4 regions of the Ancylobacter sp. TW_SC_1 genome follow, and region 2 is predicted to be linked to each of the others. Evidence: predicted binding sites of a transcription regulator. Region 2 holds the regulator's gene; each other region holds the start of a gene.

Region 1 (5,246 bases), 860 kb from region 2:
CCTTTTCCAGCGCGAAGAGCGAGGAGTTGATCAGCGTCGGCATGACGTCGGGCAGGATGGCGCCGCACAGCACCGTGACCCGGTTGGCGCCGATGGCGTGCAGCGCCTCCTGCGGCTTCTTGTCGGCCTCCTCCATCGCCTCGGCGAAGAAGCGGCCGCAGAAGCCGATCGTGTCGACGACGATGGTCATGGTGCCGGCGACGGCGCCGAGACCGAGGGTGGAGACGAAGAGCAGCGCCCAGACGAGATCGGGCACGGTGCGGAACAGCGAGACCAGCGCGCGCGGAAAATGGCGCAGCGCGCCGAGCGGGGAGATGCCGCGCGCCGCCAGCCAGCCCATCGGCAGGCTGAAGACGACGCCGAATACCGTGCCGACCAGCGCGATCTGCAGCGTCTCCAGGATGCGCCAGCCCATGCGCTGGAGAAAGCCGGGATCGGTGTTGGGCGGCAGCATGCGCCCCACCAGCTCGGCCATGCGCGGCAGGCCGGCTGCGAGCTTTTCCGGCGAGGGCGCGACCTGGCCCATCGAGACGAGGAACAGCGCGCCGACCACGACGAGCATGGTGAAGGACAGCGGCGAGATCGACGGGAGCCGCGACGGGGGAAGCGCGGGCGCGGTGGTGCGCGCGGTGGTGCTAGCCATGAAACACGCCATCCATGTCGCGCCGGGAGACCCGCGCGGTGGGCCGGTCGAAATGCACCTTGCCGTCCTTCAGGGCGACGATGCGGTCGGAATAGTCGAGCGCGTGCTGCATGTCGTGGGTGGTGTAGACGAGGGTGATGCCGTGCTCGCCGGCGAGCTCGGAGAAGATGCGCATGATGTCGCGCCCGACCGCCGGATCGAGGCTCGCGGCCGGCTCGTCGGCGATGAGGAGCTTGGGCCGGCGGATCAGCGCGCGGGCGATGGCGACGCGCTGGGCCTGGCCGCCGGAGAGCTGGTCGGCGCGGGCGCTCGCCCGGTCGGCAAGACGCACCTCGGCGAGCGCCTGCATCGCCTCCTCGCGCCATTCGCGGCGGGCGAGGGCATGGTGCCAGGCGCGCCAGCTGCCCTTCAGGCCGAGCTTGCCCTGGATGACGTTGGTGAGCACCGACTGACGCCCAACCAGCCCGTGATTCTGGAACACGAAGCCGATCTGTCGGCGCAGGCGCGTCAGCTGCGCGGTGGTGGGCGCCGCCATGAAGCGCTCGCCCAGCGTGGTGATCTCGCCGCCGCTCGAGGGCAGAAGGCCGATGAGGCATTTGAGCAGCGTCGACTTGCCGGCGCCGTTGGAACCGATCAGCGCGACGCGCTGGTCGGCGCGAATGTCGAGCTCGACGCCGGCGAACACCGCCTGTCCGTTCGGATAGGTCTTGGCGAGGCCGCGCGTGCGGATGATCAGCGGGGTGGGCGCCGGCGTCGGCGCTCTCACCAGCGGGCCGATCTGCGGACTGTCGGGGCCGGCGCTGGCAGGGCCTGGCCCGGCGAGCGTCTGCACGGGAACGTGCTCCATGGCGGCCTCCATCGGTCGGGAAAATTGTCGTCGAGCCGCCTAATCGCGGTCGTGCAAAAAGCCGAAACGCCGGACCGGTCCGTGGACCGGTCCGGCGCCTTGGGAAGCGATCACTCGACGAAGGAGGTGAAGCTCTCGATGCCGATGGTGCGGTACATCGAGCGGACATAGTCGTAGTCGCTGTCCTTCACGTCGGTGATGAAGATGCCGCCCTTGAACTTCTGGTTGTCGTCGCCCTGCAGCACCGCGCCCATCAGCTCGTTGCCGTGCTTGAGGAAGGCGTCGCGCACCTTCACGAAGATCTCCTCGGGAATGTCCTTGCGGGCGACGAGGATGTCGTTGGGCAGGTCGCGGCCACGGGCGACGACGGCGAAGGCGGCGTTGGGGAACGCCTTGCGGATCGAGTTGAGGTGGCCGTAATTCAGGCCGATGGCGGCGATGTCGCCGCGGATGAGGGCTTCCGCCGCCACATTGCGGGAGATGATCACGCCCTCATAATCCTTGCCGTACATGATGCCGAAATCGGCGAGCACCTGGGCCGGCCCGAGATGCTGCGAGGTCGAGCCGACCGAGCCGAACGACACCTTCTTGCCCTTGAGATCGTCGATGGAGCGGATCGGTCCGTTGGCCAGCACCGCGATCTGCGCGAAATAGTCGGGGCGCTGCCAGGCCACGACGATGCGCGGCTGGCTCAGCTCCTTCATCACGACATATTCGGCCGGGCCGGTGAGCACCAGCTCGACATGGCCGGAATTCATCGCCTCGACGGCGGCGGTGCGGGAGCTGACCGGGATGAGCTCGATGTCGAGGCCGGTCACCTTCTCCAGCTCCTTCTGGAAGCCGCCGAACTCCTGCTGCAGGGCCTCCAGGCCCTCAATGTCGGTCACGGCGAAGCGCACCGGCTCGGCCGTGGCCGCGAAGGCCGTCGCCAGGGTGATGGCGAGGGCGGAAACGAGGCTGCGAAACATTTTGTGGCCCTTGCTGTATAGACAGGAACTGCGTTGCGGGGTTATCTGTATAGACAGCGTATGACGCGTACGTGACAGCCGCGTAACAGGTGCCGAGGCGGATTATGAGTTGGCTAATAGAAAATGGACTGGCGTTGGTTGACGGCGAATGGAGCGAGCGTCCCCTCGGGGTGAACGGCGCGATGCTGGCGCCGGAGACCGGCAATGCGCCGCGCCTCGACGCCGGCGGCCTGCTGGTGCTGCCGGGCATCGTCGATATCCACGGCGATGCTTTCGAGCGGCAGATCATGCCGCGCCCGGGCGTGCGCTTCGACATGAAGCTGGCGCTGCGCGACACCGATCGGCAGCTCGTCGCCAACGGCATCACCACCGCCTTTCACGGCGTCACCATCTCCTGGGAGCCGGGCCTGCGCTCGGTGGAGGCGGCGCGCGCCTTCGTGCGGAGCTTCCTCGATCTGCGCGACGAGCTGAGCTGCGACACCCGCCTGCATCTGCGCTGGGAGACCTTCGCGCTCGACGCCATGGCGGAGGTGGCGCAATGGCTCGCCCTCTCGCCGCCGCCGGTCCTCGCCTTCAACGACCACACCACCGGCTCGGTGCTGAAGGGCACCATCGCCCGCAAGATCGGCCAGATGGCGGAGCGCTCGGGCCTCGGCCGCGAGGACTACATGGCGCTGCTCGACCGCGTCTGGGCGCGGCGCGAGGACGTGCCGGCCGCCATTGCCGCGCTCGCGGCGGCGGCGCGCGCCAGCGGCAATGTGCTGCTCGCCCATGACGAGGCCTCGCCCGAGGAGCGCGTTCGCTTCCGCGCGCTCGGCGCCGTCTCCTCGGAGTTCCCGCTCACCCAGGAAACCGCGCAGGCCGCCCGCGCCGCCGGCGAGGACGTCATTCTCGGCGCGCCCAACGTGGTGCGCGGCGGCAGCCATAACGGCGCGCTCGACGCCACCCAGGCGATCCGCGAGGGACGCTGCACGGTGCTGACGAGCGACTATCACTACCCGTCCCCGCTCTATGCCGCGTTCACGCTGGCGGCGGGCGATCTGGCGGCACTGGCGCGCTACTGGCCGCTCGTCTCGCACAATCCCGCCCGTGTCGCCCGGCTCGCCGACAGGGGCAGCCTGCGCGCCGGCAATCGCGCCGACCTCATCCTTGTCGATGCGTCGGACATGGCGCATCCGCAGGTCGTCGCGACCATGGTTGCGGGGCGCATCGTCCATGCCCGCCGGGCGATCGGAACCTCTCCGGCGCCGGCACTGGCGAGCGCGGCGGAGTGAGCGCGTGAACAGGAGCATCCGGTCTCAACCCCACCAGCAGGGCGGCGTCTCCGGCTTCGACGGGCTGGTCTTCCGCCCGCGCAGCGACAGCCCGATCTGGCAGCAGATCTATGATTATGTGCTTTCGCTGATCGACAGCGGCTGCCTTCTGCCCGGCAGTCAGTTGCCGGGCGAGGTGCATCTGGCGGAGAAGCTCGGCGTCACCCGTGTCACCCTGCGCCGGGCGCTGCAGCAACTGCAGCAGGAAGGCCATCTCACCTCACGCAAGGGGGTCGGCGTCTTCGTGCGCAGCCTGCCTTCGGCGCTGGTGGTGCGCGACGGCAGCCGCTTTTCCGAGAGCCTGCGGGCGGACGGCAAGACGGTCACCACCCGCAGTCTGATCCTCGAGGAGGAGTTCGCCGACGCGGCCGATGCCGAGCACCTCCGCCTGCCCCTGGGCGCGCCGGTGATCCGGCTGCGCCGGGTGCGGAGCGCCGACGGACAGCCGATCTACATCAGTACCAAGGTCTTCCCCGCCGCCCTGCTGCCGGACTTCGCCGTGGTCTATGCGCGGCGGCAGTCGGTCACGGACGTCTTCGTCGCGCATGGGATCCAGCGCTACCGGCGCGTCGAGACGCGCATCAGCGGTGGCTTCGCCACGCTCGACGAGGCGACCCTGCTGGAACTCACGCCGGGTACGCCGGTCTTCCGCACGAGTTCGATCAACGAGGATGCGGCGGGCAACCGGATCGAATGGGCGCGCGGCAGCTGGCTGCTGACCTCGGTCGACTTCGTCTTCTGAGGCGGCGTTGCCGCCGCGCGGACGCCGCCAACGGGTGGGCTCTAGGGGCCGTCGGGCAGCGCGAAGACGGTGAGCTGGCCGCCCAGCGCGGTATAGCTGGAGAGCGCCGCATAGGCGTCCTTCGCCCCCGAGCCGGCATTGGGGTCGGCAAGGCCGGCGGCGAGGCCGATGCCGGCCCAGCCGCCGATGCCCGACAGCACGGCGACATATTGCCGGCCGCGATGCGCATAGGTCATCACATTGCCGACGATGCCGGACGGCGTCTTGAAGCGGTAGAGCTCCTTGCCCGTGCGCGCATCGACCGCCTTCAGATAGCCTTCCAGCGTGCCGTAGAACACCACGCCGCCGGCGGTGGCGAGCGCGCCGGACCACACCGAGAAGCGTTCGGGAACGCTCCACACGACCCGCCCCTTCACATTGTCCCAGGCGATGAAGCGGCCGGTCCGCCCCTCGCCGCCGGAGGCCGGATACATGTTCAGCGTCGCGCCGACATAGGGCTGGCCGACCGCGTAGTCGATGTGGAACGGCTCATAGTCCATGCACATGGAGCTGGTCGGCACGTAGAAGAGCTGCGTCTGCGGCGAGTAGGCCGCCGGCTGCTGGTTCTTCGCGCCGATCGCCGCCGGGCAGATACCGGTATAGGTGACGTCCTCGCCCTCCGCCTCCGTGCCGTATGTCGGATCGAGGAGCGGTCGGCCATAGGTCGGACTGGTCCGGTCCACGTCGATGCCGC
Region 2 (5,246 bases):
TATGTGCAGCCGCCGCTGATCGACTGGCTGGGCCCGCTCCCCTTCATCGGCGCGTTGTTCCAGGGCCCGCCGCTCGGCGCCGGCATGCTCACCGCCGGCCTGATCATGGCGATCATGATCCTGCCCTTCATCACCGCGATGTTCGTCGAGGTGCTGGAATCGGTGCCGCCGATGATCAAGGAATCCGCCTACGGCGTTGGCGCCACCACCTATGAGGTCTACCGCAACGTCTCGGTGCCCTATGGCCGCACCGCCATGGTCGGCGCGGTGATGCTCGGCCTCGGCCGTGCGCTCGGCGAGACCATGGCCGTGACCTTCGTCATCGGCAACGCCACCCGCATGTCGGCCTCGCTCTTCGCACCAGGCTCGACCATCGCCTCGACCATCGCCAACGAGTTTCCCGAGGCCGCGCCCGGCTCGCTGAAGCTGCAGTCGCTGCTCGAGCTCGGCTTCATCCTGTTCGTGATTTCGTTCATCGTGCTCGCGCTGTCGCGCCTTCTCGTTCGCTCTAAGCTGAAGGGCTGAGGAAGCTTACATGTCATCGCTCGTCCGCCGCCGCGCGACCGACTACACAGTCAAGGTCATCAGCACGCTCTTCGCCGTGCTGGCCCTGCTCCTGCTGGCCTGGATCCTCTGGACCCTGGTGATCCGCGGCCTGCCCGCGCTCGGCCCGCACGTGTTCACCCGCATCACCCTTCCGCCCGGGCAGGAGGGCGGTCTTCTCAACGCGATCGTCGGCTCGCTGATCCAGATCGGCATCGCTCTCGTGGTCGGCACGCCCATCGGCCTGATGTGCGGCACCTTCCTCGCCGAGAACGGCCGCGGCACGCAGGTCGGCAACGCGGTTCGCTTCGTCAACGACGTGCTGCTCTCCGCGCCGTCGATCCTCATCGGCCTGTTTGTCTACCAGATCCTCGTCATGCCCTTTGGCGGGTTCTCCGGCTGGGCCGGCGCGGTGGCGCTCGCCATCATCATCATCCCGGTCGTCGTGCGCACCACCGAGGACATGCTCAACCTCGTGCCGATCGGCCTGCGCGAGGCGGCGTTCGCGCTCGGCGCGCCGCAGTGGAAGGTCGTCACCTTCGTGACCTGGAGAGCGGCACGCGCGGGCATCGTCACTGGCATCCTGCTGGCGGTCGCCCGCGCCGCCGGCGAGACGGCGCCGCTGCTGTTCACCTCGCTCGGCAACAATAGTTGGTCGCTCGACATGAACAGCCCCATGGCCAGCCTGCCGATCGCCATCTACCAGTACGCCGCCAGCCCCTTCGACGACTGGGTGGCTCTGGCCTGGGCGGGCGCCCTCATCATCACCGTCGGGGTTCTGACCCTGAACATCCTTTCCCGCCTCGTCCTGGCGAAGATGAAGTGAGACGGACCATGAACTTCGCACCCGAAACGTCGATCGACATCGCCTCCGCCGTCAATCGCGCCACCGCGCCGTCGGCCGAGTCCAAGCTCAAGGTCGAGAAGCTCAACTTCTATTACGGCGACAACCATGCGCTGAAGAACATCAACTTCGACATTCCCGAGAAGCGCGTCACCGCGATGATCGGGCCGTCGGGCTGCGGCAAGTCCACGCTGCTGCGCATCTTCAACCGCATGTACCAGCTCTATCCGGGCCAGCGCGCGGAAGGGAAGATCCTGTTCGACGGCGCCGACCTGCTGAGCAAGGATCTGGATTCCACCGTGGTGCGCTCGCGCATCGGCATGGTGTTCCAGAAGCCGACGCCGTTCCCGATGTCGATCTACGACAACATCGCCTTCGGCGTGAAGCTGCACGAGCGCCTCAACAAGGCGCAGATGGACGAGCGCGTGGAATGGTGCCTGCGCAAGGCGGCGATCTGGGAGGAGACCAAGGACCGTCTCCACACCTCGGCGCTCGGCATGTCCGGCGGCCAGCAGCAGCGCCTGTGCATCGCCCGCACCATCGCGGTGCGTCCGGAAGTGATCCTGCTCGACGAGCCGACCTCGGCGCTCGATCCGATTTCGACCTCGAAGATCGAGGATCTGATCGACGAGCTGAAGCAGGAATTCACCATCGTCATCGTCACGCACAACATGCAGCAGGCGGCGCGCTGTGCCGACATCACCTCGTTCTTCTATCTCGGCGAACTGATCGAGGTCGCCGCGTCGAACGAGATCTTCACCAACCCGCGCGAAGCCCGCACCCGCGACTACATCACCGGCCGCTTCGGCTGAACGCACGACGAGAGAGGCCTGACCCATGACCGAACATATCGTCTCGTCGTTCGACACCGACCTGAAGGAACTCGGCCGCCGCGTGGTCGAGATGGGCGGACAGTCCGAACGCCTTGTCGCCGACTCCGTGCAGGCGCTTGTCAAGCGCGACAGCGAGCTCGCCCAGAAGGTGATCGTGCTCGACGGTCCGGTCGATCTGTTGCAGCGGGAGATCGAGGAGAAGGCGGTGCTCATCATCGCCCGCCGCCAGCCGCTGGCCGGCGACCTGCGCGAGATCGTCGCCGCCATGCGCATCGCCAACGATCTGGAGCGCATCGGCGACCTCGCCAAGAACACCGCCAAGCGCGTCCTCGCCCTCACCGGCGAGTTCCATCCGCAGAAGCTGGTGCGCGGCGTGGAGCACATGTCGACCATCGTGCTCGAGCAGCTCAAGATGGTGCTCGATTCCTACGCGAGCCGCGACGAGACCCGTGCCTTGGAAGTCTGGCAGCGCGATGGCGAGGTCGACGTGCTCTACACCTCGCTGTTCCGCGAACTCCTCACCTACATGATGGAGGACCCGCGCAACATCTCGCTGTGCACGCACCTGCTGTTCTGCGCCAAGAACATCGAGCGCATCGGCGACCACGCCACCAACATTGCCGAGACGATCCACTATCTCGTCACCGGTCAGCTCCTGACGGAGGAACGGCCGAAGCAGGACACCAGCAGCCTGACCAGCGTGGCGTTCCCGGCCTGAGGCCCCCGGTGCCCCACGAACGATCGGGAACCAGACCATGCCGACCAATATTCTGATCGTGGAGGATGAGGAGCCCCTCACCCTCCTGCTGCGCTACAATCTCGAATCCGAGGGATATGCGGTCGAGAGCGTCGGGCGCGGCGACGAGGCCGAGACCCGGCTGCGCGAAAGCGTCCCGGATCTGCTGATCCTCGACTGGATGCTGCCGGGGCTCTCCGGCATCGAGCTGTGCCGGCGCCTGCGCGCGCGCCCCGACACGGAGCGCATGCCGATCCTCATGCTCACCGCGCGCGGTGAGGAGACCGAGCGGGTGCGCGGCCTCGCCACCGGCGCGGATGACTATGTCGTCAAGCCCTTCTCGGTTCCCGAACTGGTGGCGCGGGTGCGGGCGCTGCTGCGCCGGGCCAAGCCCGAGCACATCTCGACCCTGCTGCGCGCCGGCGACATCGAGCTCGACCGCGAGACCAAGCGGGTGCACCGCGCCGGCCGCGAGCTGCATCTCGGCCCCACCGAGTTCCGCCTGCTGGAATTTCTCATGCAGTCGCCGGGACGGGTCTATTCGCGCGAGCAGCTGCTCGACGGCGTGTGGGGACAGGACGTCTATATCGACGAGCGGACGGTCGACGTGCATGTCGGACGCCTGCGCAAGGCACTCAACCGGGCGCGTCAGCCGGACCCGATCCGCACCGTGCGCGGCTCCGGCTACTCGTTCAACGAGATGTTCGCCCGGGCGCACTGACGGGCCGTCCAAGCTGCGCATCGGCCGGGATGATGCGGGGGGGTGGCGTCGCATCACCCCGTCGCGGCGACCCTGTCGCGACCCTGCCGGTACTGCTGCTCGATCTCCAGAAGCCGCTGCTTGCGCCAGAGCCCGCCGCCATAGCCGGTCAGCGAGCCGTCCGCGCCGATGACGCGGTGGCAGGGGATCACCAGCGCGATCTGGTTGGCGCCGTTCGCCCGGGCGACGGCGCGGATCGCCGAGGGCTGCCCCATCCGGCGGGCGATTTCCGAATAGCTCACCGTCGCGCCGGGTGGAATCTGCCGCAGCTCGGACCAGACGGCGCGCGTGAACGCGCTGCCGTCGAGTGCCAGCGGCGTCCGGAAGGCGGCCGACGTACCGGCGAAGAAGTCGGCGAGCTCGGCGCGGATCTGCTCGGTGGGGGCGTAACCGCCGATTCCGAGATCGCCGCGCGCCCGCTTCCGCAGCCGCGCGATCTCGGCCGGCAAACCCTTGCGCTCGATGAATTCCAGCAGGTGCAGATGGGAGGCGCTGCAGATGGCGATCATGTCGCCAAGCGGCGTGCTGATCCAGTCGGCCAGCAGCGTGCCATGCCCGGCGATGTCGCCCGGCGCGCAGCCCATGAGCCGGGCGAAGGCGGCGCGGAAGGCGCTCGCCGACTGGAAGCCGGCGTCGTGCTGCGCGGTGATGACCTTGCCGCCGTCCGAGAGCGTCTCGAAGCCCTCTCTCAGCCGCCGGTGCCGCGCCATTTCGAGGAAGGTCATGCCGAATTGCCGCTTGAAGCTGCGTCGCACCGTCGACAGGTCGAACCCCATCCGTGCGACATGGTCCTCGCTCCAGCGGCGCGCGGGATGCTCATCGAGCGCGGCGAGCAGTGCCCCGATCGCCGGGTCGGCGCTCGCCGCGGGCTGCAGCGGATGGCAGCGCCGGCAGGGGCGGAAGCCGGCCTCGATGCACTCGCCGACCGTCGCGACGAAGGTGCAGTTCTCCGGCCTCGGCTTGCGCGCGGGGCAGGTCATCCGGCAGAAGATGCCGGTGGAGGCGACGCAGACATAAGCGCGGCCCTCATAGCCTTCGTCGCGGTCGAGAAGGGCGCGGTAGAGCGTCTCGTGATCGGGCAGATCGAACAGCATGGGCAAAATCTAGCATCGCCCGGATGGTGTGCCGCCGCAAATCGGGCGGTTATTTCCTCGCGCGGCATTGCCGCGCGACCTGGCTGCAGAGCGTACCGCCCGGGCGCCGTCCGTCACGGCTCAGGTACGGGTGATCGACAATCCGCCATCGACCAGATGCGCCGTGCCGGACACGAAGGACGCATCGTCCGAGGCGAGATAAAGCACTGAGCGGGCGATCTCCTCGGGCTGGCTGACACGCTTCAGCGCGTGCAGTCCGACGAGGAAGGCCTGTCCGGCCGCGTCGGGATTGCGTTCGCGGAACATCGGCGTGTCGACCGCGCCCGGAAGGATCGCGTTCACCCGCACGCCCTGCGGCCCGTATTCGGCGGCGAGCGCCTGCGTCAGGCCGATCAGGCCGGATTTCGACGCGGCATAGGCGGCGGTGCCGGGGAAG
Region 3 (5,246 bases), 2.1 Mb from region 2:
TCCCCCGTGCGGCGCGCTTGCGCCACCTCGCCGGGCCGACCTAGATGTATGTCCCATAACACCAAACAGGAGCAGGCATGTCGGGTCGCACGCGCAGTCTCGATCGGAGCGACATGGATGCCGGGGCGCAGGCGATCACCGGCCAGCTCGGCCGCACCATCCAGCGCCTGCGCAAGGCCTACAACCTCTCGCTCTCCGAGCTTTCCGAGCAGTCCGGCGTCGCCAAGTCGATCATCAGCCAGATCGAGCGCAACGAGACCAATCCCACACTCGCCACGGTCTGGCGGCTCTCGCAGGCCCTCGACATGTCGATCGACCGCTTCATGGCGGCGACGGATGACGAGCCCTTCGTCGAGCACCTGACGCGGGGCGACACGCCGATCCTGGTCTCCGAGGACGGCAAGTGCCGCCTCACCATCACCGGCTGGATCAAGACGGTGGAATGGCTGCAATGGTTCGACTTCGTTGCCGAGCCTGGCGGCGAACTGGTCTCGGACGGCCACCAGCGCGGCTCGGTGGAGTGCCTGTCCGTGCTCGCCGGCGAGTTGCAGGTGGAATGCGGCGACGTGATCGAGACCGCGCGGGCCGGCGAGACCTTGCGCTACCGTTGCGACCGCCGCCACATCATCCGCAACGTCAGCGACGAAACGGCGCACGCCACCATGGTCTGCCTGCTCAAGGCCGCCGTGCTCGACTGAGCGGCGCGCACCCCCTGAATGCAAACGGGCGCCCGAGGCGCCCGTCCATGCTCCGTTTCCGAGCGCCCCTGCTCCCCTCATAGCCGGACCCGACCTGGCCACCCAGACTTGGACCGGAAGCCGGCGGCAAGGCTGGGTCCCCGGGTCAAGCCCGGGGATGAGGGAAACGGGGAGGTCGATGCCTCGGCTCAGGACATCCCGGTCAGTCGAGCTTTCCGATCGCCATGAACTGCGTCTCGCCGGAGGTCCCGTCCACGCCGTCATTGTCGGTGACGATGAAGGCGTTTCCATTCGCGTCGATGGCGAAGCTCTCGACCTTGTCGAGCACGTAGCCCTTCGGAGCCTGAAGCAAGGGCAGCAGGTCCTTCACCTCGCTCTTGGTGAGTTCGGCCGGCTTTTCCTCGCTGCCGAGAGCCACCGGCTTCACGCCCTTGAGTGAGACATAGGCGAGCTTCTTGATCGCGGCGTCCGACCCGATCAGGTTGTCGCGCTCGATGGCGATCAGCCCGTCCTTGTACGGCGCCAGTTCGGAAAGACCCACCCAACCCTTGGCGGACTTTTCGAGTGGGTAGCGCACATAGCCCCAGCTCTTGTCGGCCGGCCTGTAGGCGATCAGCTTGGCAAAACCCTTCGGGTCGTCCTTCCACTCGCGCTGGACGGCGATCCACACCGTCTCCTCGGCGCCCGAGCCGACCACCGCGACGCCCTCGAAGCCGAAGCGGGTGGCCTGCGCCGCCACCGCCTCGGGGAGCGCGATTTCCTCCGCGATGGCGCCATCGGCATCGACGCGCAGCAGAAGGTTCTGCGTCGCCTTCTCCTTCTTCTCCGGATTGCCTTCCGAAACCACCCAGAAGCCGCCCTCGGGACGCACCGCAATGCCTTCGAGATCGAGGCCCTTGGCCGGTTCGCCGCCCTTGGTCAGCACGGTGGCGGCGACGATCTTCGCCGGCAGGGAAGTGGCGTCGACGGTGAGGATGCGCGCCTGCGCGTAGGCGCTGTCGGACACTGCGTAGAGCTTGCCCGGCTGCTTGGCGTCGGCGGCGAAGCCCGAAAGGGCCGACCACCAGATCGGCAGCCCGTCCGGGCCGTCGGCCGAGAGAATCGTCGGATAGGACGGCTTGGCGCCCGGCTGGCGCTGATAGACGGTCACGACCGAGCCGATGCCGCCATCCTCGCGCCGGTCGGTCTCGGCGGCGGTGACGAACAGCTCGCGGCTGGGAATGGCGATCAGCCCTTCCGGCCCGACGCCGCCCGGCAGCACCTGCAGGAATTCCGGCGCTTCGGCGCCACCCTTGTCGCGGTAGACGAAGACCAGCGAGCCACGCTCGGAAGCGACGAAGATCAGGCGCTCGTCGCCGAAGGTCGCGACTTCCGCGCCCTCCATCTCGATGCCCTTCTTGTTGCGCTTGTCGGGATAGTGACCGAGCCGCACTGCCATGTGCTCGGGCGCCGCGCCACTCTCGAACAGCAGCTTGCCGGTCTTGTCGAAGATAGAGAAGCCGCGCGTTCCGCCCTTCCAGTCGCCCTCATTGGCGATGACGAAGCGGTCGTCGTCGATCCACTGCACGGTGTCGGGCTCGCGCGCCACGGCCTTGAGCGTGCCGGACAGGTCGATGACGCCATCCTTCTTGGTGTCGATATGGTCGAGATCGACGGTGCCCGCCGGGAAATGCGAGACGATCTTGCCGGTCGGCAGGTCGACGACGACGATATGGTTGTTCTCCTGCAGGGTGACGACGACCTCATTGCGGGAGTTGATATCGACATATTCCGGCTCGGGATCCTCCGGCGCGACGGTTGCGAGGCCGGTGAGGCTCACCACCGTCTTGCTGGCCGGATCGACCACGCCGTCCTTGATGCGGAAATAGGTGAGGTTGCCGGGCGGCGACTGGGGAATGGCGCCGTCATTGACGTCCTCGTCGCGCTCATTCTCGATCGCGATGGCGAGATAGCCGCCATCCGGGCTCTTGGTGATCGAGTCGGGCTGCCCGCCGAGATCGACCTTCTCCTCGACCTTGCGGCTGGCGATGTCGACGACGGCAAGGTGGCCAGACGGATTGGCCTTGGATTCCGACGTGTTGACGCCGACATAGACCTTGCCGCCGATGACGACGCTGGTGGTCGGCTCGCCGTCGAGCGCGACAATGCCCGCCGGCTTCGGCGCAGCCGGGTCGGTGATGTCGATGAAGCCGATGCGCTGGCCGGGACTGTCGCTGTAGATCAGCGTCTTGCCGTCCTCGGTGAAGGTGATGATCTCGGCGGCCGTCGACTTGGCCGGATCGGCGCCCGCCGGCAGGTTTTCGACCACGTTGAAGGTGGCGATGCGATTGAACGCGGCATCGGCTGCCTGAGCCGGCGCCGCGAATGCGGCAAGGCCGAGTACTGCCGCCGACACGCCGGCGAGAAGAATCGAGCGCATGGAATTGATCCCCGTCAGAATGCGGACGAACGCCCGCCTGACGCCGTTCAATTCCCGGCCCGTGACAGCGCGATGACGATTTCGCCGTCAAGCATGCCGAAACGCCTGCCGAGTTCGACTTAGGTCGAATGGAATTTATGATTATGGCGCGAGTTTTGGCTTGCACTTACCCTTTCGGCATCGTCTCTTGAACCAACGGGACAAGGCGCTTGATCGCCGCCCGGCGGGATAACCCGCGTAGGAAACGCCATAGGAGGAACCGCCCATGACCGATACGTCAGGGAAGAGTGTGGACTCGCGTCACGACGTCCGCACCAATCGTCGTCGCTTCATCGCAACTGCCGCCGCCGCTGCCGGCGCGACGGTCATCGCCGCCCCGGCCGTCCATGCCCAGGCGCCCATCAAGCTCAAATTCCAGTCGACCTGGCCGAACAAGGACATCTTCCACGAGTTCGCCGGCGACTATGTGAAGCGCGTCAACGCCATGACCGGCGGGCGCGTGGAGCTGGAGATCCTGCCGGCCGGCTCGGTCGTCCCCGCCTTCCAGATGCTCGACGCGGTGTCTTCCGGCATCCTCGATGGCGGCCACGGCGTCGCCGCCTACTGGTACGGCAAGAGCAAGGCGTTCTCGCTGTTCGGCACGGCCCCGGCCTTCGGCTGGGACGCGGACGAACTGCTCGGCTGGGTACGCTACGGCGGCGGCCAGGAGCTCTATGACGACCTGGTGCAGAACACGCTGAAGCTGAACGTCGTCGGCATGCTGACCGGGCCGATGCCCAGCCAGCCGCTCGGCTGGTTCAAGAAGGAAATCACCAGCGCCGACGACATGAAGGGCATGAAGTACCGCACCGTCGGCCTCGGCGCGGACCTCTTCAAGGAGTTCGGCGCGGCGGTGACCATCGTGCCGGGCGGCGAAATCGTGCCGGCGATCGACCGCGGCCTGCTCGACGGCGCCGAGTTCAACAACCCGTCCTCCGACCTCATTCTCGGCTTCCCTGATGTGGCCAAGGTCTACATGCTCGGCAGCTACCATCAGGCGCTCGAGTGCTTCGAGATCCTGTTCAACAAGACCAAGTTCGACAGCCTGCCCAAGGATGTACAGGAGATCCTGAAGGGCGCGTCCGACGCCACCTCCTCCACCATGATGTGGAAGGCGCAGGACCGCTACTCCAAGGACCTTGCGGCGATCAAGGCGCGTGGCGTGAAGGTGCTGCCGACGCCGAAGGCGGTGCTCGAGGCTCAGCTCAATGCCTGGGACGTCGTGATCGCCAACCTTTCGGCCGACCCCGTCTTCAAGAAGGTGGTCGACAGCCAGAAGGAATGGGCCAAGCGCATCGTCGGCTTCCGTCTGGAATACGAGCCGGATTCCAAGTTCGCTTACGACCACTTCTTCAAGACGGCCTGATCCCGCTGTCTTAGCGCGCCCCTCTCCGGCAACGGAGGGGGGCTCTTGTTTCGGTCGCATCATGGATGACAGTGCATCGCGGAACCTGCCTCGGGGCACGGTTTCGGCGATGAGTCACAGCTATGCAACCGCGCCAAGAGGCCATGCCACAAAAGGCCACTCCCCATGCAATCCATCCTTCTCGGCGTCGACCGGCTGAACGCCTTCATCGGCAAGCTTTTCGCCTGGTGCATCGTCATCCTCATGGCGGCCATCTGCTATGAGGTGTTCCGCCGCTATGTTCTGCGCGACCCCACCACCTGGGCCTATGACGTCAGCCTGATGCTCTATGGCGCCCTCTTCATGATGGCGGGTGCCTATACCCTGTCGCGCAACGGCCATGTGCGGGGCGACTTCATTTATCGGAAATGGCACCCGACGACGCAGGCCAAGAGCGACCTCGTCCTGTACTTCCTGTTCTACTTCCCGGGCATCCTGGCGCTGATCTATTCCGGCTGGGGCTATTTCTACCTCTCCTATTTGCTGAACGAGCATTCCTCCTTCAGTCCGGAAGGCCCGGTCATCTGGCCGTTCAAGGCCATCATTCCCTTCGTCGGCGTGATGATGCTGCTTCAGGGCATGGTGGAGGTCGTGCGCTGCTGGATCTGCATCCGCGACGGCGACTGGCCGCAGCGCCTGCACGATGTGGAGGAACTGGAGAAGGTCATCCTCGACGAAGCGGCCG
Region 4 (5,246 bases), 1.2 Mb from region 2:
ATGGAAGGCGAGGATGTCGGCGATTGCGTCTTGGTCGCTAAGTGTCCAACTCATAAGGAGCATTCTTCCCGTCGGTTCCCCGATCCTATCCGTCGGAGGGATGGTTGTCAGGCCGGGGCAAGCGTGGAAGAAGTCCAATCAGCACGTTGCGGCGGCGGAGGGAAGAGATGAACGCGGCGGAACTGCCGGAACGCGAGGCCATGGAGTTCGATGTCGTGGTCGTCGGCGCGGGCCCGGCGGGCCTTGCGGCGGCGATTCGGCTGAAGCAGCTCAACGAGGATCTCTCCGTCGTGGTGGTGGAGAAGGGCTCGGAGGTCGGCGCGCACATTCTCTCCGGCGCGGTGATCGACCCGGTCGGCCTCGACCGGCTGTTCCCCGACTGGCGCGACGCGCCCGACGCGCCGCTGAAGACGCCGGTGACGGACGACCGCTTCTATCTGCTCGGCCCGGCCGGCGCGCTGCGGCTGCCCAACATGCTGATGCCGCCGCTGATGAACAATCACGGCGCCTATATCGGCTCGCTCGGCACGGTCTGCCGCTGGCTTGCCGCCAGGGCCGAGGCACTCGGCGTGGAGATCTATCCCGGCTTTGCCGCCGCCGAGCTGCTCCATGACGCGGCGGACCCGACCAGGGTCGTCGGCATCGCCACCGGCGACATGGGAATCGGTCGCGACGGCGAGATGACCGACCGCTTCACCCGCGGCATGGAGCTGCGCGCGAAATACACTTTGTTCGCGGAAGGCGCGCGCGGCCAGCTCAGCAAGCAGCTCATCGCCCGCTACGCGCTGGACGCCGGGCGCGAACCGCAGAAATTCGGCATCGGGCTGAAGGAACTGTGGACCGTGCCGGCCGAGCAGCACCGCCCGGGGCTGGTGCAGCATTCCTTCGGCTGGCCGCTCGACGGCGCCACCGGCGGCGGCTCCTTCCTCTACCACATGGAGGACCGGCAGGTGATGGTGGGCTTCGTGCTCCATCTCAACTACGCCAACCCATGGATTTCGCCGTTCGAGGAGTTCCAGCGGTTCAAGACCCATCCGCTGGTGCGTTCCACGCTGGCGGGCGGCAAGCGCGTCTCCTACGGCGCGCGCGCCATCACCGAGGGCGGCTTCCAGTCGGTGCCGAAGCTGGTATTCCCCGGCGGCGCGCTCATCGGCTGCGCGGCCGGCTTCGTCAACGTGCCGCGCATCAAGGGCAGCCACAACGCGGTGCTGTCGGGCATGCTCGCCGCCGAGGAAGTGGCGAAGGCGCTGGGCGAGGGGCGCCAGCACGATGTGCTGGAGGGCTATGAGGCCGGCTGGCGCGGCTCCGACATCGGGCGCGACCTGTGGAAGGTGCGCAACGCCAAGCCGCTCTGGTCGAAGCTCGGCACCTATGCCGGCATCGCGCTGGGCGGGCTCGACATGTGGGCGAACACGCTGTTCGGCTTTTCGCCCTTCGGCACGCTCCGGCACGGCAAGCCGGACTATGCGACGCTGAAGCCCGCCGCGCAGGCGAAGCGGATCGACTATCCCAAGCCGGACGGCATCGTCTCCTTCGACCGGCTGTCCTCGGTGTTCCTGTCGAACACCAATCACGAGGAAGACCAGCCGATCCACCTCAAGGTAGCCGATCCCGTGCTGCAGAAGACGTCGGAACACGATGTCTATGGCGGGCCCTCGGCGCGCTATTGCCCGGCCGGCGTCTATGAGTGGATCGAGGGGGATGGCGGGAGCGACGGCGCGCGCTACGTGATCAACGCGCAGAACTGCGTCCACTGCAAGACCTGCGATATCAAGGATCCGAACCAGAACATCAACTGGGTCGCGCCGGAAGGCGGCGGCGGGCCGAACTACCCGAACATGTAAGGAACGGCGGCTTTCCGGCCGCCGTCGTCTCTAGAACAGGCTGAACACGAAGGCGGCCAGCAGGACGATGGCGCCCCAGAAGTCGGTGATCATCGCCACATTCTCGCGCATGCTGCGGTTCTGGCGGTTGAGGTGGTTGATGCCGGCGAGGCCCAGGAACAGCCCGCCGATGAAGGCCACCGGCAGCGCCCAGATCGAGAAGACGATCGACAGCACGCCGGCAAGGCCGGTCGAGACATTGGCGAAGCCGAGTTCCTGCGCCAGCACATGGACGCGCGGATCGTCGATGCCCAGGATCGTCTTGGCGGTGTAGCCGGGGCGGACGATCTGCGAGATGCCGGCGATCAGCAGCCGCACGCCGACCGCCCAGAAGACGAACCATTTGGTGGCAACGGCGAGGAAGCCGACAATGCCCGTGGTGGTGGCCATCTCGGCGCCGATGCTGATGAGCGGCGCCACGACCATGGTCAGCACTACGACCGCGTAATACATCGAACCCCTCGCCCCGATCATCCTGTTCCCGCCGCGAGTGTGGCGACGGGGGAGGCAAAGTCAATCAAGGCGGGAGGCCGTCCCCGCCGGACTTTTCGCCGGGCCACGCCCGCACCGGCGCCGCGAGGGGCGCGGCGTCACACGCGCTGCGAATTGGAAACCTTCGGGAAAAGCCGGACGCGCCGGCGGCGGTGTGACTCCGCGGCGAGACTCGGCGGCGGGCGGGCGAAACGGCGCCGGCGCATGGGCGGTGGGCCGTCATGAAACTGTAATCCCAGCTTCATCCACCCGTCATTGCGGGGGGCTACCCCAAGCCGGTCTTCAACAGGCCGGCGGAGATCCGATGGCGGCAGCGCTTCAACTCGACCGCGTCACCAAGACCTATGGCGCGATGCGTGCCGTGGACAACGTCTCGCTGACGATCCGGGAAGGCGAACGCGTGGCGCTGATCGGCGCCTCGGGTTCGGGCAAGTCGACGCTGATCCGCCTGGCGTCCGGGCTGATCCTGGCCGACGCGCAGGGCCGCGGCACCGGCGCCGTCCACGCCTTTGGCGTCAAGGTGCAGGAGGCCGGAAGGCTCGCCTCCGAGGTGCGCTCCGCGCGCCGCAATATCGGCCTCGTCTTCCAGCAGTTCGCCCTGTCCGGGCGTCTCTCGGTCATGGCCAATGTGCTGGTCGGCGCGCTCGGGCGGATGAATGCGCTGCGCGGCACGCTCGGCCTGTTCAATGCCGACGAGCGGCGCACCGGCTATGCCGCGCTCGCCGAGGTCGGTATTGCCCAGCATGCCGCCAAGCGCGCCCGCGAGCTCTCCGGCGGCCAGCAGCAGCGCGTCGCCATCGCCCGCGCACTGGTGCAAGGCGCCCGCCTCGTGCTCGCCGACGAGCCGATCGCCTCGCTGGATCCCAAATCGGCGAAGCGCGTGATGGACACGCTGGTGACGATGAGCCGCGACCACGGCATCGCGCTGGTCGTCTCGCTGCATCAGGTGGATTACGCCACCGCCTATTTCGACCGCGTCATCGCGATGAATGGCGGGCGCGTCGTGTTCGACGGCCCCGCTTCCAAGATCAATGCAGGCTTCCTCACCGAGCTCTACGGCGCGAGCGCCGAGGAGCTGATCCTGCCGAGCCAGTTCGCGGTAGCGGCCCCGGCCGATGCCGTCGCCACCACCCAGCCCGTTTCCTGACAGGAGCTACCACCATGAAACGCCTCCTCGCCGCCGGCCTCGCGCTGGCCGCCCTCGCGAGCGCCCCGGCGCGCGCCGACGAAATCAAGGAGCTGAACTTCGGCTTCATCTCCACCGAATCCTCGGCCAACCTCGCCAAGAGCTTCGAGCCCCTGCTCAAGGACATGGAGAAGGCCATCGGCATGCCGGTGAAGCCCTTCTTCGTCGGCGACTATGCCGGCGTCATCGAGGGCATGCGCTTCAAGAAGGTCGATGTTGCGTGGTTCGGCAACAAGTCGGCCATGGAAGCCGTCGATCGCTCCAATGGCGAAGTCTTCGTCAAGACCGCCAAGCCGGACGGCTCCTCGGGCTACTACTCGCTGATCGTCACCCGGGCCGACCGCAGCGACATCAACGATCTCAAGAACGTCCTCGACTGCTCGAAGGGCTATAATTTCGGCAATGGCGACCCGAACTCGACCTCGGGCTTCCTGGTTCCGAGCTACTACGTGTTCGCGCTGAACAATGTCGACCCGAACAAGTGCTACAAGCGCGTCGTGACCGGCAACCACGAGGGCAACCTGCTCGCGGTCGCCAACAAGCAGATCGACTTCGCCACCAACAACACCGAGAACGTGTCGCGCCTGCAGCAGACCCGTCCGGAAGAGGCCGCCAAGATCAAGGAAGTGTGGCGCTCGCCGCTGATCCCCGGCGACCCGATTGTGTGGCGCAAGGATCTGCCGGCCGACCTGAAGGCCAAGATCTACACCTTCTTCATGACCTATGGCCGCCTCGGCACCCCGGAAGAGGTTGCCCATGCGCGTGAAGTGCTGGCGAAGACCTCGGATGGCTGGGGTCCGTTCCTCGCCTCCTCCGACGCCCAGCTTCTGCCGATCCGCCAGCTCGAGCTGTTCAAGAACCGCATCAAGACCGAGAACAACGACAAGCTCTCGGCCGACGAGAAGGCGGCCCAGCTGAAGAAGATCGACGCCCAGCTCGCCGACCTCGACGCCCAGTCGAAGAAGCTGCCGGCCATGTGAGCCGCGACGGGCGGCTTCGCGCCGCCCGTCCTGCCGGCCCCGTCGCGACATGATCCCGGAACCGCCGCGAGGCTGTCTCCGGGATCATTGCCGAGGGGCGGGGATTTCCTGCCGCCGCATCGTCGCGGCCTGGCCGACGATCAGGGATTGAGCCATGTTCGCCACCGAAGCCGACCGTTCCGCCCACCGCGCCGCCGAGCGCGCCATGCCGGCCCCGCCGGTGACGCCGATCGGCACGCGGCTGACGCGCCTGTTCATCGCCGTCCTCGCTGTGGTGGTGCTGGTCTTCTCCTGGCACGAAGCGGAGATGAACCCGCTGCAGCTCTGGAACGACGCCGGCAACATGGCGACGCTCGGCGCCGATTTCCTGCGCCCCGACTTCACCGACTGGGACGTCTATGCCGACGCCATGCTGGAGACGCTGGCGATCGCCATCTGGGGAACGCTGCTCGCGGTGATCGCCGGCATCCCCCTCGGCATCCTCTCGGCCGACAATGTGGCGCCGCACTGGCTCGCCTTCGCGGTGCGCCGGCTGATGGACGCCTGCCGCGCCATCAACGAGCTGGTCTTCGCGCTGATCTTCATTGCTGCCGTCGGCCTCGGCCCCTTCGCCGGCGTGCTGGCGCTCTTCATCCACACGACCGGCGTGGTGGCGAAGCTGTTCTCGGAAGCGGTGGAGGCCATCGATCCGGCACCGGTGGAAGG

Evidence for each region. The regulator PhoB, encoded in region 2, activates phosphate uptake and scavenging genes when phosphate is short. The targets are predictions, from matches to a motif close to TGTCATNNANCTGTCAT.
Region 1: a site for PhoB is predicted at 2,519-2,535, ahead of AC1PZ7_RS06020 (PhnD/SsuA/transferrin family substrate-binding protein). Genes of this name have one in related genera too.
Region 3: a site for PhoB is predicted at 3,179-3,195, ahead of AC1PZ7_RS11875 (esterase-like activity of phytase family protein). Genes of this name have one in related genera too.
Region 4: a site for PhoB is predicted at 2,593-2,609, ahead of phnC (phosphonate ABC transporter ATP-binding protein). Genes of this name have one in related genera too.

The regions. Positions count from the first base shown of each region.
Region 1 covers NZ_CM166365.1:1,294,687-1,299,932, forward strand. The annotation lists gene phnE (phosphonate ABC transporter, permease protein PhnE) at 1-643, opposite strand, end outside; gene AC1PZ7_RS06015 (phosphonate ABC transporter ATP-binding protein) at 636-1,490, opposite strand; gene AC1PZ7_RS06020 (PhnD/SsuA/transferrin family substrate-binding protein) at 1,601-2,458, opposite strand; gene AC1PZ7_RS06025 (alpha-D-ribose 1-methylphosphonate 5-triphosphate diphosphatase) at 2,593-3,732, shown strand; gene phnF (phosphonate metabolism transcriptional regulator PhnF) at 3,737-4,513, shown strand; gene AC1PZ7_RS06035 (methanol/ethanol family PQQ-dependent dehydrogenase) at 4,555-5,246, opposite strand, start outside.
Region 2 covers NZ_CM166365.1:436,025-441,270, reverse strand. The annotation lists gene pstC (phosphate ABC transporter permease subunit PstC) at 1-525, shown strand, start outside; gene pstA (phosphate ABC transporter permease PstA) at 536-1,369, shown strand; gene pstB (phosphate ABC transporter ATP-binding protein PstB) at 1,378-2,199, shown strand; gene phoU (phosphate signaling complex protein PhoU) at 2,225-2,938, shown strand; gene phoB (phosphate regulon transcriptional regulator PhoB) at 2,976-3,677, shown strand; gene AC1PZ7_RS01975 (bifunctional transcriptional activator/DNA repair enzyme AdaA) at 3,731-4,810, opposite strand; gene AC1PZ7_RS01970 (SDR family oxidoreductase) at 4,931-5,246, opposite strand, start outside.
Region 3 covers NZ_CM166365.1:2,570,692-2,575,937, reverse strand. The annotation lists gene AC1PZ7_RS11880 (helix-turn-helix domain-containing protein) at 78-698, shown strand; gene AC1PZ7_RS11875 (esterase-like activity of phytase family protein) at 901-3,117, opposite strand; gene AC1PZ7_RS11870 (TRAP transporter substrate-binding protein) at 3,383-4,522, shown strand; gene AC1PZ7_RS11865 (TRAP transporter small permease subunit) at 4,688-5,246, shown strand, end outside.
Region 4 covers NZ_CM166365.1:4,102,150-4,107,395, reverse strand. The annotation lists gene AC1PZ7_RS19405 (uracil-DNA glycosylase) at 1-63, opposite strand, end outside; gene AC1PZ7_RS19400 (electron transfer flavoprotein-ubiquinone oxidoreductase) at 168-1,844, shown strand; gene AC1PZ7_RS19395 (hypothetical protein) at 1,875-2,336, opposite strand; gene phnC (phosphonate ABC transporter ATP-binding protein) at 2,680-3,522, shown strand; gene phnD (phosphonate ABC transporter substrate-binding protein) at 3,537-4,541, shown strand; gene phnE (phosphonate ABC transporter, permease protein PhnE) at 4,696-5,246, shown strand, end outside.